2 regions of the Turicibacter sanguinis genome follow, and region 2 is predicted to be linked to the other one. Evidence: riboswitches for the same ligand, from Rfam matches in the RefSeq annotation. Region 2 holds a riboswitch; the other holds the start of a gene.
The links. Region 2 has a riboswitch for thiamine pyrophosphate ahead of thiT (energy-coupled thiamine transporter ThiT). Riboswitches for the same ligand answer to the same signal wherever they lie in the genome.
Positions count from the first base shown of each region.

Region 1: it holds a riboswitch for thiamine pyrophosphate, as region 2 does, so the genes downstream of both, thiM (hydroxyethylthiazole kinase) here and thiT (energy-coupled thiamine transporter ThiT) in region 2, are expected to answer to the same signal.

Region 1 covers NZ_CP053187.1:399,733-407,249, reverse strand. Annotated here, with positions in the region: gene HLK68_RS02135 (PTS sugar transporter subunit IIA) at 1-146, shown strand, start outside; gene nrdG (anaerobic ribonucleoside-triphosphate reductase activating protein) at 264-767, shown strand; gene HLK68_RS02125 (dUTP diphosphatase) at 780-1,265, shown strand; gene HLK68_RS02120 (hypothetical protein) at 1,685-2,647, shown strand; TPP riboswitch at 2,645-2,755, shown strand; gene thiM (hydroxyethylthiazole kinase) at 2,823-3,635, shown strand; gene thiE (thiamine phosphate synthase) at 3,622-4,251, shown strand; gene thiD (bifunctional hydroxymethylpyrimidine kinase/phosphomethylpyrimidine kinase) at 4,248-5,021, shown strand; gene HLK68_RS02100 (helix-turn-helix domain-containing protein) at 5,619-6,611, shown strand; gene HLK68_RS02095 (YbhB/YbcL family Raf kinase inhibitor-like protein) at 6,764-7,264, shown strand; gene HLK68_RS02090 (AEC family transporter) at 7,287-7,517, shown strand, end outside.
Region 2 covers NZ_CP053187.1:1,196,905-1,204,421, forward strand. Annotated here, with positions in the region: gene HLK68_RS05850 (ABC transporter permease) at 1-1,863, shown strand, start outside; gene pyrR (bifunctional pyr operon transcriptional regulator/uracil phosphoribosyltransferase PyrR) at 1,990-2,523, shown strand; gene HLK68_RS05860 (IS30 family transposase) at 3,276-4,220, shown strand; gene mutY (A/G-specific adenine glycosylase) at 4,525-5,613, shown strand; TPP riboswitch at 5,670-5,770, shown strand; gene thiT (energy-coupled thiamine transporter ThiT) at 5,852-6,460, shown strand; gene HLK68_RS05875 (cold-shock protein) at 6,754-6,954, shown strand; gene HLK68_RS05880 (helix-turn-helix domain-containing protein) at 7,060-7,517, shown strand, end outside.

The sequences.
Region 1 (7,517 bases), 800 kb from region 2:
TGCTAGCCATTGAAGGACATGAAGCCGATTTACATCTTCAGGCACTAGCCGCTCTTTCGCGAAAACTCATTCACGAGGACTTTAGAGAAAAATTATTAAATGCTAGTTCAAAAGAAGAAATATTTGAGTTAATTTGTGAAGAATAATAATGAGAGGGGATGTCTTTTGAAGGCATCCCCTTTTAAGAGTACATAATTATTAGTATAATGAATATTGTGATACACTAATAACAGATTAAATTTTGTTGAAAAGTGGTGAATTGAATGAACTATGCACAGATTCGAAAGTTTGATACAGCTAACGGTGTAGGGATTCGTTCGAGTTTATTTGTATCAGGGTGTACTCATGGTTGTCCGGGATGTTTTAATAGAGATTATCAACATTTTAAGTATGGTCATGCTTGGACGAAAGAAGTTGAGGATGATTTTATTAAGCATTTAAAAAATCCAAATGTAGCGGGTGTGACGATTTTAGGCGGAGAGCCGATGGATCAGGTGCGCGATAATGATTTGTTGCATTTAATTCAACGTATAAAATCTGAAACAAATCAAAATATTTGGATTTATTCAGGATATACATTTGAGGAAATTATGGCACATCCTAAAACAAAGGCAATCCTTATGTATTGCGATGTTTTAGTCGATGGTCCATTTATTCAAGAGTTGAAAAATTTAAAACTTAGGTTCCGTGGTAGTAGCAACCAACGCATTATTAATGTTGCACAGTCATTGGAAAAGGGGCAAGTGTGCTTGCTAGAAGATTTTTAGGAGTGAATTTACATGTTAAAAATTAATTTTGCGAAGGTAAAACCATCCGCAATCATTCCATCAAAACGCCTAGAAGACGGTGCGTTTGATGTGTATGCGTGCTTTGAAGAAGATTTTATCACGTTTGAACCGCATGAAACGAAGTTAGTCCCAACAGGATTAGCATCAGCATTCTCAACAGATTATGTGGCAATTTTAAAAGAACGCGGCTCAACAGGAACAAAAGGAATCGGACAGCGCTGCGGAGTGGTAGATTCTGGATACCGTGGAGAATGGTTCGTTCCGATGACGAATCATAATAATAAACGTCTAGTGATCGCAAAGGAAAGTGTCGCACAAAACTTTGAAGATTGCATCGTTTATCCATATGAAAAAGCAATTGCACAGTGTATGATGGTTGAAGTTCCGAAAATGGCGATTGAAGAAATCAGCTACGAAGACTTATTAAAAATCGAATCAGAACGCGGAACAGGAGCACTCGGATCATCAGGTAAATAAAAGGCTGAGAGTGACGGGTAATCTTGCGTAAAAGTCGTAGCTAATGCTCAAAACTCGGTTTATGAGTTTAGTAGCATTAGGAGACTTTATAGAAAGATTGTCGCTCGAAGCTGGATTAAATAAAAAGCTGAGAGTGACGGGTAATCTTGCGTAAAAGTCGTAGCTAATGCTCAAAACTCGGTTTATGAGTTTAGTAGCATTAGGAGACTTTATAGAAAGATTGTCGCTCGAAGCTGGATTAAATAAAAGGCTGAGAGTGACGCTAAACCAAGGCATAACCCTAAAGGATAACTAATATTATCAACATTAAAATAAAACCATGTCGCTCGACATGGTTTTTGTTTTGAATAATTTTTGTCGGATAGATTGTTTTTACAATAATTTTTGTTCGTTATATAATGTGAGAAAAGAGGTGGATTATGGTTCTAAATATAAGTAGCTCAACGATTTTAGTTATGTTTGTAGCATTTTTGATGCCAGTGCTTTTGGCATATAAATCATATTTTTATGGCCGCGGAAGCTATGCATTTTTAAATAAATCGAATATTGAATGTATTCAAGGCGTCTGTCTGATTTTAATTTTGTTTCACCAAGTGATTGAACGAGTGAGCCATCCTGATTTAATACTTCAGTTTCTTCAAACCCTAGGAACTGGCGCTTTAGCTGTTTATTTGTTTTTGGTGGGGGTAGAATTTAGGAATTTTTCAATTCAAGCAAATCGATTGATTAAAAAGAGAATATTTCAAAGGGCAATACGCTTGTTTTTGATGTTTGTATCAGGTAACGTTTTAATGGGATTGGTTCAGGTTTATCTTGGTGAGGAAGTTTCGTTGTTTAAAATCTTACAGCATACGATAATGGGACAGTTTTTAGATGGAAGTCAGGCGTCTTTGATTGTGACGTTGTTTGTGTTTTATTTATTAATGGGATTCACACAAAATATAAAAATTTTGAGTCTATTTGGTTTGTTAGCTGGGTGGCCAGGGATCTTTGTTATGGTTGGGATGTGGGTTGCACGTTATCAAAAAGTTGTATTTATGATATTAAGAAAGCATTTATTAAATCTGAGTTTAATTTGTGGGATTTTATTGTTGCTTTCTATTAGTTGGAACTTTTTATTACCGATTGCTAGTGTACTAGGCATTATGGTCGTGTTGATGAAGGTTCAATTCAAATCAAAGGTATTTAAGTTAGTGAAGCAACTTTCACTTCCTTTATATGTGTTGCAACTCCCTCTTTTATATCTTGTATTTTATTCGTCGGAGCCAAAGGATAGTATGTTCGTTTTAGTCACCATTGGACTGAACCTGATGCTCATTTTGATTTTTAGAGTTATGTTGTTGACGGAGTTTAAGTCGTATGATAAAGTTAAGTATAATTAAATATGGAAAGGGAGCTGGCCCAAGCCGGCTGAGAGGATGCGAAATGGAGCGTCGACCTATAACCTGATTTGGATAATGCCAACGTAGGGAATGTACTGGAATTTTAACGTATATCGTTTTGATGTAAGGGATGGGCCTATGGTCCATCCCTTTTTTGATGATGGGGGGAATTTTAATGTTAAAAAAAATCGTAAAGAATGTTCAAAACCAAACACCACTTGTACACAATATCACGAATTATGTGACCGTTAATGACTGTGCCAATATTATTTTAGCTTGTGGTGGATCTCCAATCATGGCAGATGAAATGACTGAAGTTGAAGAGATTACGACGATCTGTCAAAGTCTTGTCATTAATATTGGAACTTTAAATTCGCGTACAATTGAGGCAATGATTACGGCTGGTAAAAAAGCAAATCAATTAAATCATCCGGTTATTTTAGATCCAGTTGGGGCTGGAGCATCGACACTTCGGACTGAAACAGTCGAACGATTGATTAAAGAGGTGAAGTTCTCAGTTATTCGTGGGAATATTTCTGAGATTAAGACGTTAGCGGCTGGAACAGGTCAGACACTTGGGGTAGATGCTAGTGCAGCCGATTTAGTCACTGATAAAAACATAGATTCAGTAATCGAAATGGCGAGAACATTAAGTGAAAAAACAGGTGCTGTGATTGCCATCAGTGGTGTTATTGATTTAGTAGTAGATATAAACCAAGTTTTTATGATTCGAAATGGGCATCCGTTAATGTCTAAAATTACAGGGGCAGGCTGTATGTTAACTGCGGTGATTGGAGCATATTGTGGAGCTAATCCAAATCAGGTAATAGAGGCAACAGTTACTGCAATTTGTGCAATGGGATTATGTGGAGAAATCGCAGCAACCAAATGTGAAGGAACTTCAAGTTTTAAAATGCATTTAATTGATGCAATGAGCACATTAAATGAAACCATTCTTGAAGGAGGAATGAAGATTGAAACTAAATAAGCAAGATTTAAGTCTATATTTAGTGACTGACCGACATTGGACTAAAGATCAATCATTAGTTGAACAAGTTGAAGCAGGACTTAAAGGTGGTGTGACCATGGTTCAATTAAGAGAAAAGAATTTAAGCGATGAAGAGTTTTTATTAAAAGCTTTAGAGTTAAAGGAATTGACTACAACGTATAAAGTTCCTTTTATGATTAACGATAACGTTTGGGTGGCGATTCAGTCTGATGCAGATGGAATCCATATTGGCCAAGATGATTTACCTGCGGATGAAGTTAGAAAGTTAGTAGGTGAAGAAAAAATACTTGGAGTATCAGTTCAAACTGTTGAACAAGCTCAAATTGCCAAAAGACAAGGTGCGGATTACTTAGGTGTTGGTGCTGTATTTTCTACTGACACCAAAAAGGATGCGAAACATGTTCCCCTACAGGTATTAAAAGAAATTTGCGAGGCTGTGAATCTTCCAGTCGTTGCGATTGGGGGAATTGATGAAGATAATGTGGACGAGTTAACTGGTAGCGGAATTTGTGGAGTCGCAGTCGTATCAGCTATTTTAGCGTCAGATGATATAACGCAAGCTGCAAAAAACTTAAAAAGGGATTGGGTATTATGAAAAAAGTGTTAAGTATTGCGGGATCAGATTGTAGTGGAGGTGCTGGAATTCAAGCGGATTTAAAGACGTTTTGCGCACACGGTGTTTATGGAATGAGTGCGATTACGGCATTAACAGCGCAAAATACATTAGGAGTTACAATGGTTGAAGAAGTGAGCCCTGAGATGGTACGTGCTCAATTGGATGCTATTTTTACGGATATTGTACCGGATAGTGTAAAGATTGGAATGGTTTCATCTTCAGTTATTATTGAAGCAATTGTCGAAAAGTTAATGGAGTATCCAGCTGTTTCTATTGTTCTTGATCCTGTGATGGTTTCTACGAGTGGAAGTCGCTTATTAAATGAAGAAGCAATGAGCGTCTTAATTAAAAAATTGATGCCACTGGCTACAATGATTACGCCAAATTTACAAGAAGCTGAGTGTTTATGTGGATTTAACATTCAGTCAAAAGAAGAAATGGTTTTAGCCGCTAAAAAGATTGCATCCTTTTATAAAGGACATATCTTAATTAAAGGTGGTCATTTGGATGATTGTGCAGATGATTTATTGTACGTTGATGGAGAAGTGACATGGTTTTTAGGAGAGCAGATTGAAAATCCTAATACACATGGAACGGGATGTACACTTTCTTCTGCGATTACGAGTAATTTAGCATTAGGCTATGATGTTCAAACGAGTGTAAAAAATGCGAAGTTGTATATTACTAAAGCGTTAAAGGCTAATCTTGATTTAGGGCATGGTCGTGGACCTTTAAATCATCTTGTTTAAAAAATAACGTCATTTTATTAAGTTAATCTATAATTTTGACATATTCCGTTTAATTTATCCGTATAATGAAATGATGAGGGGTTGATTCGGATGGATAGTGGATTATCACGAAGGCTTTTGATTGGTTTAATTAGTGCATATAGTTTATTTTATTTGATTCTAAATATAGGGTCTCATTTCTTTTAAAAAGGCAAATCACATCGATTTGTCTTTTATTTTTATCTACAATAAAAACAGTCAAAAAGACACATTAAATCAAAACTCATAACTAACTAACATATTTTATCTAACTATGACAATTTCTCTTTTTCATCCACTGTTTTTCAACATCACACCAACAAAATATCTCAAAATATTTCCTAGGAAAAGGGGTGCAGCCCCCATGCTAAGAAGAACAATCGAAGATTGTTATATTAGCCATCTTCATTTGATGGGGTGGGCTTAGTGGGATCATCCACTTTTAAAGCCTGACACTTTATTAAATGCACAAAGGAGAGAGGCAACAGATTATTGCGTGACTGCAGCGCATAAAAAGTAGCATACTGATGTAGAATTTAGTAAGATATCATCAGATAGAGACAAAGAGGAGATGGAGAAATGGAGCATCATCAGTTAGGAACTCAGATTGCAACATTAAGAAAACGTAGGGGAATGTCTCAAGAAGAGTTGGCAAACCAACTATGTGTGACGAGGCAGGCCATTTCAAATTGGGAGCGAGGTATGACGCAGCCTGATCTTGAGATGTTGATGAAGTTAGCGGCTATCTTTGAAACAGATTTAGATGGATTAATGGGCATAAAGTCAGATATTAAAGAAGAACCCGTTGAGTTAAATTTAAAGCCTATGAAGTGGATGTACTTAACACAGCTGTTTTCTTTGATTGGTTATTTCGTCTTTGTTGTACTTAGTCCAAGGTATGAAGTTTCTGGTATTCTCATCATCTTGTTAACTTTTTTAATGATGGCAACTAGCATTTATTTTGTGTTTACACATGGCATTAAAACAGGTGATTATACCTTAGTGGCCGGATACGATAAACGAGTTCATTATCATGATTCAAGTTTAAAAAAAATGGCGTATATCACTGAGTTTTATTGTCTCTTTACGACGCTTAGTTACAGTTTGATTTATATCATCCTAAGTTTGATGCAGTTAGAGATTTCTTGGCTTTTTATGTTGTTAATCGTTGTCTTTATGATTCAATTTATCGGTGGAATTTTATTGATTAATGTTAAATATCGTCAAGAGATATTCGTAGAGCCATCTGAACAAGAAGAAGCACGAGTTGGGATGTGGATTGTCCTTGTATTTGTCAGTTCGATTATGATTATGGTGATTGCAACAATCGTGACTCAATTAGCTTTCAATATTAGTAACAATACAGTAGAAGCAGGTCAATTAGTTTTGTTTATTTTACCGTATATCTTTTTAAATATGGTAGGCCTATTTTTAGAACAAAATCGTGTGAAAAAGGCAGTCAAAGAACAGCGTGCATATCGCCCGGATCGGATGACATATTTAATTATTTTAGCCTGTCTTATTTTGTTAGTGGGCATGATTTATACGGGGTATCAAACAACTTTAAGATAAAAAAGGACGAGCGTTATGTTCGTCCTTTAGTTTAATCGCATAAAAAGTGGGTGTTCAGATAAAAATAGAGAGAATCCTAATACAATGATTGGGAATCTCCCTATTTTTTTGATGTGGAAAACGTTATAATGTATTTAAAAGGAGATGATTAAATGAAAGTGACAAGTACAGGTATTATTGATGGAATCATTGCCGATGAGTATGGAGCAAAAGGGACTCAATTTAATGAGAATGAGATGCCTTTATATTCGTTACCGTTAAAAATTGAAGATGCACCACAAGGTACGAAGTCTTTTGCCATTGTGATGGAAGATAAAGACGCAGTTCCAGTTTGTGGTTTTTCATGGATTCATTGGTTAGTCGCTAACTTAACGCGCGATGAGTTATTAGCAGGTGAATCTCAAACAGCTACTGATTTTATTCAAGGTGTCAATAGTTGGATTAGCATTCAAGGAGATAATCAAAGTATTGAAGCCTCTAGTTACTATGGAGGAATGGCTCCACCCAATGCCCCTCATCTTTATGAGACACATGTTTATGCATTAGATACATTACTTGATTTGAAACCAGGATTTTATATGAACGAGCTTTATCGTGCGATGGACGGTCATATTTTAGATTGCTTCACATTAAAAGGAGAGTACTCAAACTAAAGGGAGTTTGTAGGGGAGACGTATGGAGAATTTAATTTTATCATTAAACGTAGTGCTACCACTGTTTTTAATGATTGTACTAGGATATGTATTAAAGGTTTTAAAGATTTGGGACACACATACGATTAATGGAATGAATACGGTAGTTTTCAAAGTATTTTTACCATTGTTATTATTTATTAATGTGTATCAAACAGACATCGCAGGAGTTTTTAATTTAAAACTCATGTTGTTTGCGATTTTCAGTGTGATA
Region 2 (7,517 bases):
AATGATCTCGCACTCGGAGATTCAGTTAAAATGAATGATGCTGAATATCAAATTTCAGCATTTATTGCAGTACCAGATTATATTTATCCTGTTTTTAGTTATGATAATCCGCTTTATGAAGCGGATCGTGAAACCATTGCGGTTGTCACAGATGATGTCTATGATACACTTTCACAAAAACAATGGGTTTTATACAGTGGTTATTTTAATGATGATGTGGATGTTGAAGAAGAAGTAGAAAAGATGGCTGGGATTTCTGGGGTTTCTCACGTGTTAAGCAAAAATCAAAATGTCCGTATTAGCACTGTATCTGGCGAGTTAATCGGAAATAAATTACTTTCTGCTACGTTTTCATCATTACTCTTAGTCATGTGTGTGGTTGTCATCGTTTTAATTTTGAAAAAAAGAATTAATGCAGATCGTATGCAAATTGGTGTTTTAAAAGCGATGGGATATAGTCGTTTAACAATTAGCTTAAATTATTTAACGTATCCGCTAATTGCCGCTTTATTTGGAACAGTTATTGGAAGTTTATTTGGTATTGGAGTTTCAGGTTATATTTCTTCTTCGTATATGGTGCATTATGTTGTGCCAAAGATTAGCACTTATTTTACGCCCCAAATTTTACTTGGGGGCATTGTTTATCCTATATTAATGGTCGCAGTCTCAAGTTTTATCATTTTATTGTTTTTACTTAGAGAAGCTCCACTAGATTTAATGAAAGAAAGCAGTCATTTAAAATTATCTAGAACTTCAAAAATTCTAGCGAAGCTATTATCTCCGTTATCATTTGAAACTCGTTTTAAATATTCTCTAGCTTTTAGAAACATGGGGAAAATTTTATCATTATTCATCATCGTATTTGTAGCGAGTATTTTCTTAGTTTTCGCTTCTATAGTATTTAAGTCAGTTGAAAATATTGTGGATAAAGCATTTGGTTCTGTTAATTATAATTATCAAGTTAAGTATAGTAAGTTAATAAATGAACCGCTGGGCATTACAGAAAGTCCGTTTATTGAGTATAATGCAATGCCTCTTAGCATGAAAAATAGTGAAGGAGAAGTGATGTTTGATGTCACAACTTCTTTTGTTGTCTATGGTATTGATAGTTATAACATTATTAATCCGTTATATAACGCAGCGGGTGAAAATATTACAAGAAAATCTCAACAAGGTTTAATTATTAATGAATTTATCGCAAGGGCCTATTCTTTAGAAATTGGCGATGTGCTAACGTTTGAAGCAAAAAATAAACAGATTAGTTATGAGGTTGTCGATGTTGTAGACCACTATAATGGTCCGATGATGTATGTAGATATGAACTTATTAGCTGATGATTTACACTTAGTCGAAGGATATTATAATGGAAAATGGACTGGGGATAGACCAAGTACAGAAGAAAATATTTCTTATATTTTTTCAATTAACGATTTAGAGCGTAATATTGAAATTGGAATGGAAATGATTCAAGTTTCTTTAAGTATCATGCTCATTATCTCAGTCGTGCTTGGAAGTATTATTATGATTGTAATTACTAACTTTATAATTGATGAAAATCAAAAACAAATTTCTATATTAAAGGTAATGGGATATACGAAAAAAGAAGTTTCTAAAATGGTTTTAACAATTTATCTACCATTTGTAATTGTTGCTTATTTAATTAGTATTCCAGTCACTCGTGGGACGATAGATTATATAATGAATCAAATTGCAGCTAGTCTTCCAATGGCGATTCCAACTGATTTTACGATGATACAGGCTATAAGTGGATTATTCATTATTTTATTTACCTACTTTATTGCAATGGGATGCTCAAAAGCTCAACTTGATCGTATTTCGTTACATGAAGTTCTTAAATATTAAGTTAAATAATTTGTTGAAATATTCAAAAACATACTATATTATGATATTCTAATGATAAAAGGCCGTTTATCACAAAGTTATGAAATGTGATGAGAGAGTTTCTAAGTAGAAGGAAGGGGTCTCTTGATGGAAAAAGTGTTATTTGATCATGATACGATTACGCGATCATTAAAACGTATCGCACATGAAATTTTAGAAAAAAACGACAATTTAAATGATGTTGTTATTATAGGAATCCGTACACGTGGAGCTTACTTAGCTCAACGATTAGTAAAGTTAATCGAAGTTTTTGAAGGGGTAGAAGTGCCACTTGGTGAATTAGATATTACAAAATATCGCGATGATATTACACGCGAAATGAAAGAAGTCATTATGAACCAAAGTTCAGTTCCAATGATGTTAAATGGAAAAACGGTTATTCTAGTTGATGATGTTTTATATACAGGACGTACTGTACGCGCCGCTTTAGAAGCTGTTTTAGAATATGGGCGCCCTAAAAATATTCAACTCGCAACATTAATCGATCGAGGACATCGCGAACTTCCAATTCGTGCAGATTATGTAGGTAAAAACATCCCGACTTCTCATAAAGAAGTAGTTAAACTATATCTAACAGAACTTGACGACAAAGATGCCGTAATCCTATCAAAAGGCGAGTAATATAAAAAGCTGAGACAACTGTTTTGATACTTGGAAAAATGCAAGGAAGAGATGAAAAGGATTGTTTGAAATCCGGTCAGCACTTCCGATTTTTCTCAAGTATCAGGTTGTCGAAGCTAGATTGTATAAAAAGCTGAAAAGACCGCTTAAATGCGACTAAAAGTGCTTAGCCACCGCGTGTTTTAAAAACACAAGAGTGGATAAAACTTTATAGAGCATTTGGTCTTTGAGGCTAGATTAATAAAATCCCCCTGCATCAAATGTTTCTACCTTTCCTGTTAGTTAAGGAGAAACATTAATGCGCAGGATAATATGGATTAAAACTTCGCATAGCTCAGTTAGAGCTATCTAAAAATTTTCACGAAAAAACATAAAAAAGGTCTAAATACGAAGAATTATACATATTATGTAGAGAAGTGAGATGTGGCGTCACTTTCCCTTAAAGAGATTTTCTCTACTAGGGGGAATGAGTCATTTTCTTACCTCGATATCTCTCTTTTTGTATCATACAGTCCCTTTTGTTTTTTCAAGATTTTTAATGAAAGTTGTTAGTTGTTCAATTAGTCATTCTTTTTTGTTTCTGATTGATGGCTAACAAATAAAAAACACGCAAGTCGCTGGTCACGATTTGTGTGTTTTTTTTTAATGACAGATTGTAATATTAAGTGCGACACATAAAAAAAAGCTCATAAATAGAATCTTTGTTATAGAATGAAGTTACCACACCCAATTCTTAACAAGGAGATCTATTTATGAGTTATAAACATCTTAACACATTTGAGCGCACACGTATAGAAGTTCTTTCAAAAATGGGCTATTCAACGAGACAAATCGCTCAACAACTAAATCGTCATCATTCAACGATTGCTCGTGAACTGAAACGAAATACTCAAAAGACGTATCAGGCTGAGTTAGCAGAAGAATTAGCTGGACAACGTCGATTAAGTTGTCGTTGTCCAGAGAAGAAATCTGAACAAGTCATTCAGACCATCCAACATTATTTAAAGTTAACCTGGTCGCCTGAACAAATTTCTAATACCGTTTTAAAGGGTGTTCTTTCATTTAAAACCATTTATCGTTGGATTTATGATGAAACCATTTTGTTAGGAGATTTAAGTTGTTTAAGACAAAAAGGAAAGCGACGAAAACCACGAGAAACACGCGGACGATTTAACATTGGAACGTCGATTCATCAACGTCCCAAAGAAGTAAAAAGACGTGAAACGTTTGGGCACTGGGAATTAGATACGGTTGTTTCAAGTCGTGGAAAGAGTAAAGGTTGCTTGGCGACCTTTGTTGAACGTCAAACACGTTTTTATGTGGCCATTAAAATAGAAAATCGCTCAGCAACAGAAATGTACCGAGCGATTAGTGAGTTATATAAACTCTTTCCTAAAGACACCTTTAAAACTTATACGGTTGATCGAGGAAAAGAGTTTGCTTGTTATTCCAAAGTAGAAGCTGATTTAAAGGTTCCTGTTTACTTCGCAGATGCCTATTCGTCTTGGCAAAGAGGAAGTAATGAAAATGCCAATGGTCTTCTTCGAGAGTTTTTCCCGAAGAAGACAGATTTAGCACGAGTCAGTGACGAAGAGATTAATGAGGCACTCTGCCTCATTAATCATCGACCACGAAAATGTTTAGGGTGGAAAACTTCATTCGAGCTATTTCATGAGAAACTGTCGCATTTGTATTGACAATTCGTCTAATGCTTAAATTTATAGTATTAATTATGGAATTTTGCAAGATAAAATCATTTGTTGTCAGTATTTGTGAGTAATTAAGACTAGCATTTTGTGTTGAAAATAGATATAATCTTTATTAAAGGTAATTGTAGTTGGGGTAAAAATGCTACAATTTATCATTTAATTCCTACAAAATTTAAAAAGCACCGGTTTCCTGCCAGGTGCTTTTTCTTTGTTTAAAATGCGAATTTTGTAGTATATTGTGTTTAAATTCAGAGTGTATCTGATAGACTAATATTATAAGTAGGTGATTAAGATGACTCAAAATTATATAGAGCATTTAAATATAGAACAATTTCAAAAGGATTTAATTGATTGGTATTATATTGTGAAGCGTGATTTGCCTTGGCGTATTAATCGTGATCCGTATCGTATTTTAGTTTCAGAGATTATGCTACAACAAACTCAGGTTGTTACAGTGATTCCGTATTATGAACGTTTTATGAAGCTTTTTCCAACCACAAAGGAGTTGGCAGAGGCGGATGAGCAAACATTGTTAAAGGCATGGGAAGGATTGGGGTATTATTCTCGTGCTCGTAATTTACAAGAGAGCGCAAAGATGATTGAAGCGATGGGTGGGTTTCCAACGACTCATGAAGAAATTTTAAAGTTAAAAGGCGTTGGTCCTTATACAGCGGGGGCTGTTAGTAGTATTGCTTTTGGTATCCCGGCTCCTGCGGTTGATGGGAATGTTTTTCGAGTAATGAGTCGAGTTTGTTGTATTTTTGAGGATATTGCGAAACCTAAAACTCGTAAAGTTTTTGAATCTGTGGTGACTGACGTGATAAGTCATGAGGATCCAAGTGCCTTTAATCAAGGATTAATGGAGCTTGGAGCGACAATTTGTACACCTAAATCTCCTAAGTGTTTGGAATGTCCAGTTCAAAAACATTGCCAGGCTTTTAAACAAGGGATTGATGATTTATTACCTGTTAAAACTAAGGCGAATGCTCAAGTTAAAACTAAGTTAGTAGTGGCCATTGTTGAAAACCAATACGGTGAGTATTTGGTAAATAAGCGACCGGATAAAGGACTGCTAGCAAATTTTTATGAGTTTATGAGTTTTGAATATGATGGGACGCTAGAACCTGCTGAGTTCTTGTTAGAAAAGTTATCCCCAGTTTGTAAAAATGTTGAGTCCATTCAAGCGATTGGAACATTTAATCATGTTTTTTCACATCGAATTTGGGAAATGGAAAGTTATTCAGTTAAAGTAACAACGGATATTACCTTGAGTGATGAGGTGGCAGAAAATAGTGGATTGTGGATAAGTTCTACAAGTTTACATGAGTATCCACTTGTAGCTGCACATCATAAGATTTTATCAGAGTATGATAAGTTATAGTTTTGTCGAGTTGTTTTATTTGACCGAATAGGAAATATGTGTTAAGTTAAAAGTGTTAATGATACTAGGGGTGCCTTACGGCTGAGAGTGTAGCGATACATAACCCTTTGAACCTGAACTAGTTAGGACTAGCGGAGGGAAGTAGACAGAATTTTTATTAAATGCTATTTTAATAAAATTATATTCTTATACTTTTAATTAAGCCGTAAAGCCTCCTTATAACAGGGAGGATTTTTTTATGCAAAATTCAAAAACGAAAAAATTAGTGGAAATGAGTATCTTAGTTGCCTTAGCATTCGTGCTTGACTATGTAGCTAACATTTATTCAGGATGGTTCTGGCCATTTGGAGGATCAATTTCAATTTCATTAGTACCACTTGCCGTTATTGCATTTCGCTATGGGTGGGTAGCGGGATTTTTAAGTGGATTTACAATGGGATTGTTACAATTGCTAACGGGAGCTTATATCATGCACCCAATTCAAGTGTTATTTGATTATCCGTTACCATATGCAGTACTAGGATTTGCAGGATTCTTTGCAAGTAAGGTCAATGTGGTTGAAGTGGGGCAACGTAGTCTTTATATTTGGCTTGCCACAGGAATCGGTTCAATTGCAAGATTAGTGTGCCATATTATTTCAGGTGTCGTATTCTTCGCAGACTATGCACCAGAAGGAATGAATCCAGTTGTATATTCAGTTGGTTATAATACACCATTTGTTTTAGCATCATATATTTTGAGTGCTATTATCTTAGTTGTTTTATATAAACGTTACGCGAATCAATTAGTTCGTATACAAAAAGAAAAAGTAGTGACTCCTTCAAGTGAAACAGCTGCATCAGTATAAAAAATTAGAAAAAGAGCAATTTTAATCAGATTGCTCTTTTTTATGTAGATGAATAATACTATTTAATTCGGAGAATGTAAAAAATAAATTTTAAGATAATAAATTTAGGATACTGTTGACATTATGTATGAGAGGGTATATAATAAGAGTATGTTAAGTAGTTGTCTATAGCTTTTAAAAATCATGAAATTCACATGTTATTAGAGATTATATTCTACCACTCAATGTAATCTGTAATAATACGTGAATTTTTTTACTTTCATTACAGAAATAAAATTTTAGGAGGTACCAATATGAAAGGTACAGTTAAATGGTTTAACGAAGAAAAAGGATTTGGATTTATCACTGCAGAAAACGGAAGCGACGTATTCGTTCACTTCTCAGCAATTAAAGCTGACGGATTCAAACGTCTTGAAGAAGGACAAAAAGTAACATTTGAAACTGCTGAAGGACAACGCGGACTTCAAGCTCAAAATGTTGTTGTAAACTTCTAATTAAGAGATTAATAAGAATTTATGAGAGACTTCATGTTTATGAAGTCTCTTTTTTTGTTTATCATGTATACTAGAGTTAATACTATTAAAATTGAGGGATGACTGATGCGAGATTTAAATGGATTATTAGAGAAGCAGAATTTAACGTTGCTTGGTTCATTAATTAAGGTAAATCGAATTCGTCAAAATATGAGTCAGCAACATTTAGCACAGGGGATTTGTGTGCCTTCTTATTTGAGTAAGATTGAGAATGGGGAGGTTGTCCCAAGTCTTGATATTATTGAGTCTTTGTTTGATGAGCTTGATATTAGATACTATAGCGATTCAAATTTTTTAAGAGAAAGTCGAGAGTTAATTGATGAGTTTTTTGATGAACTGAATTTAAATGGTTTTGTGAAGTCTGGTGAGATTTTTGAACGATTAGTAAAGCAAGAGGATAAGTTTATTCATTCTCCTTTGATTGTTGACTATTATTTAGTCCATTTTGCGAAGTTTTGTTCAACATCTGAGCGTGATAAGTTTGATGAGGTATTGATGATGATTCAATCTATTGAGCATTTATT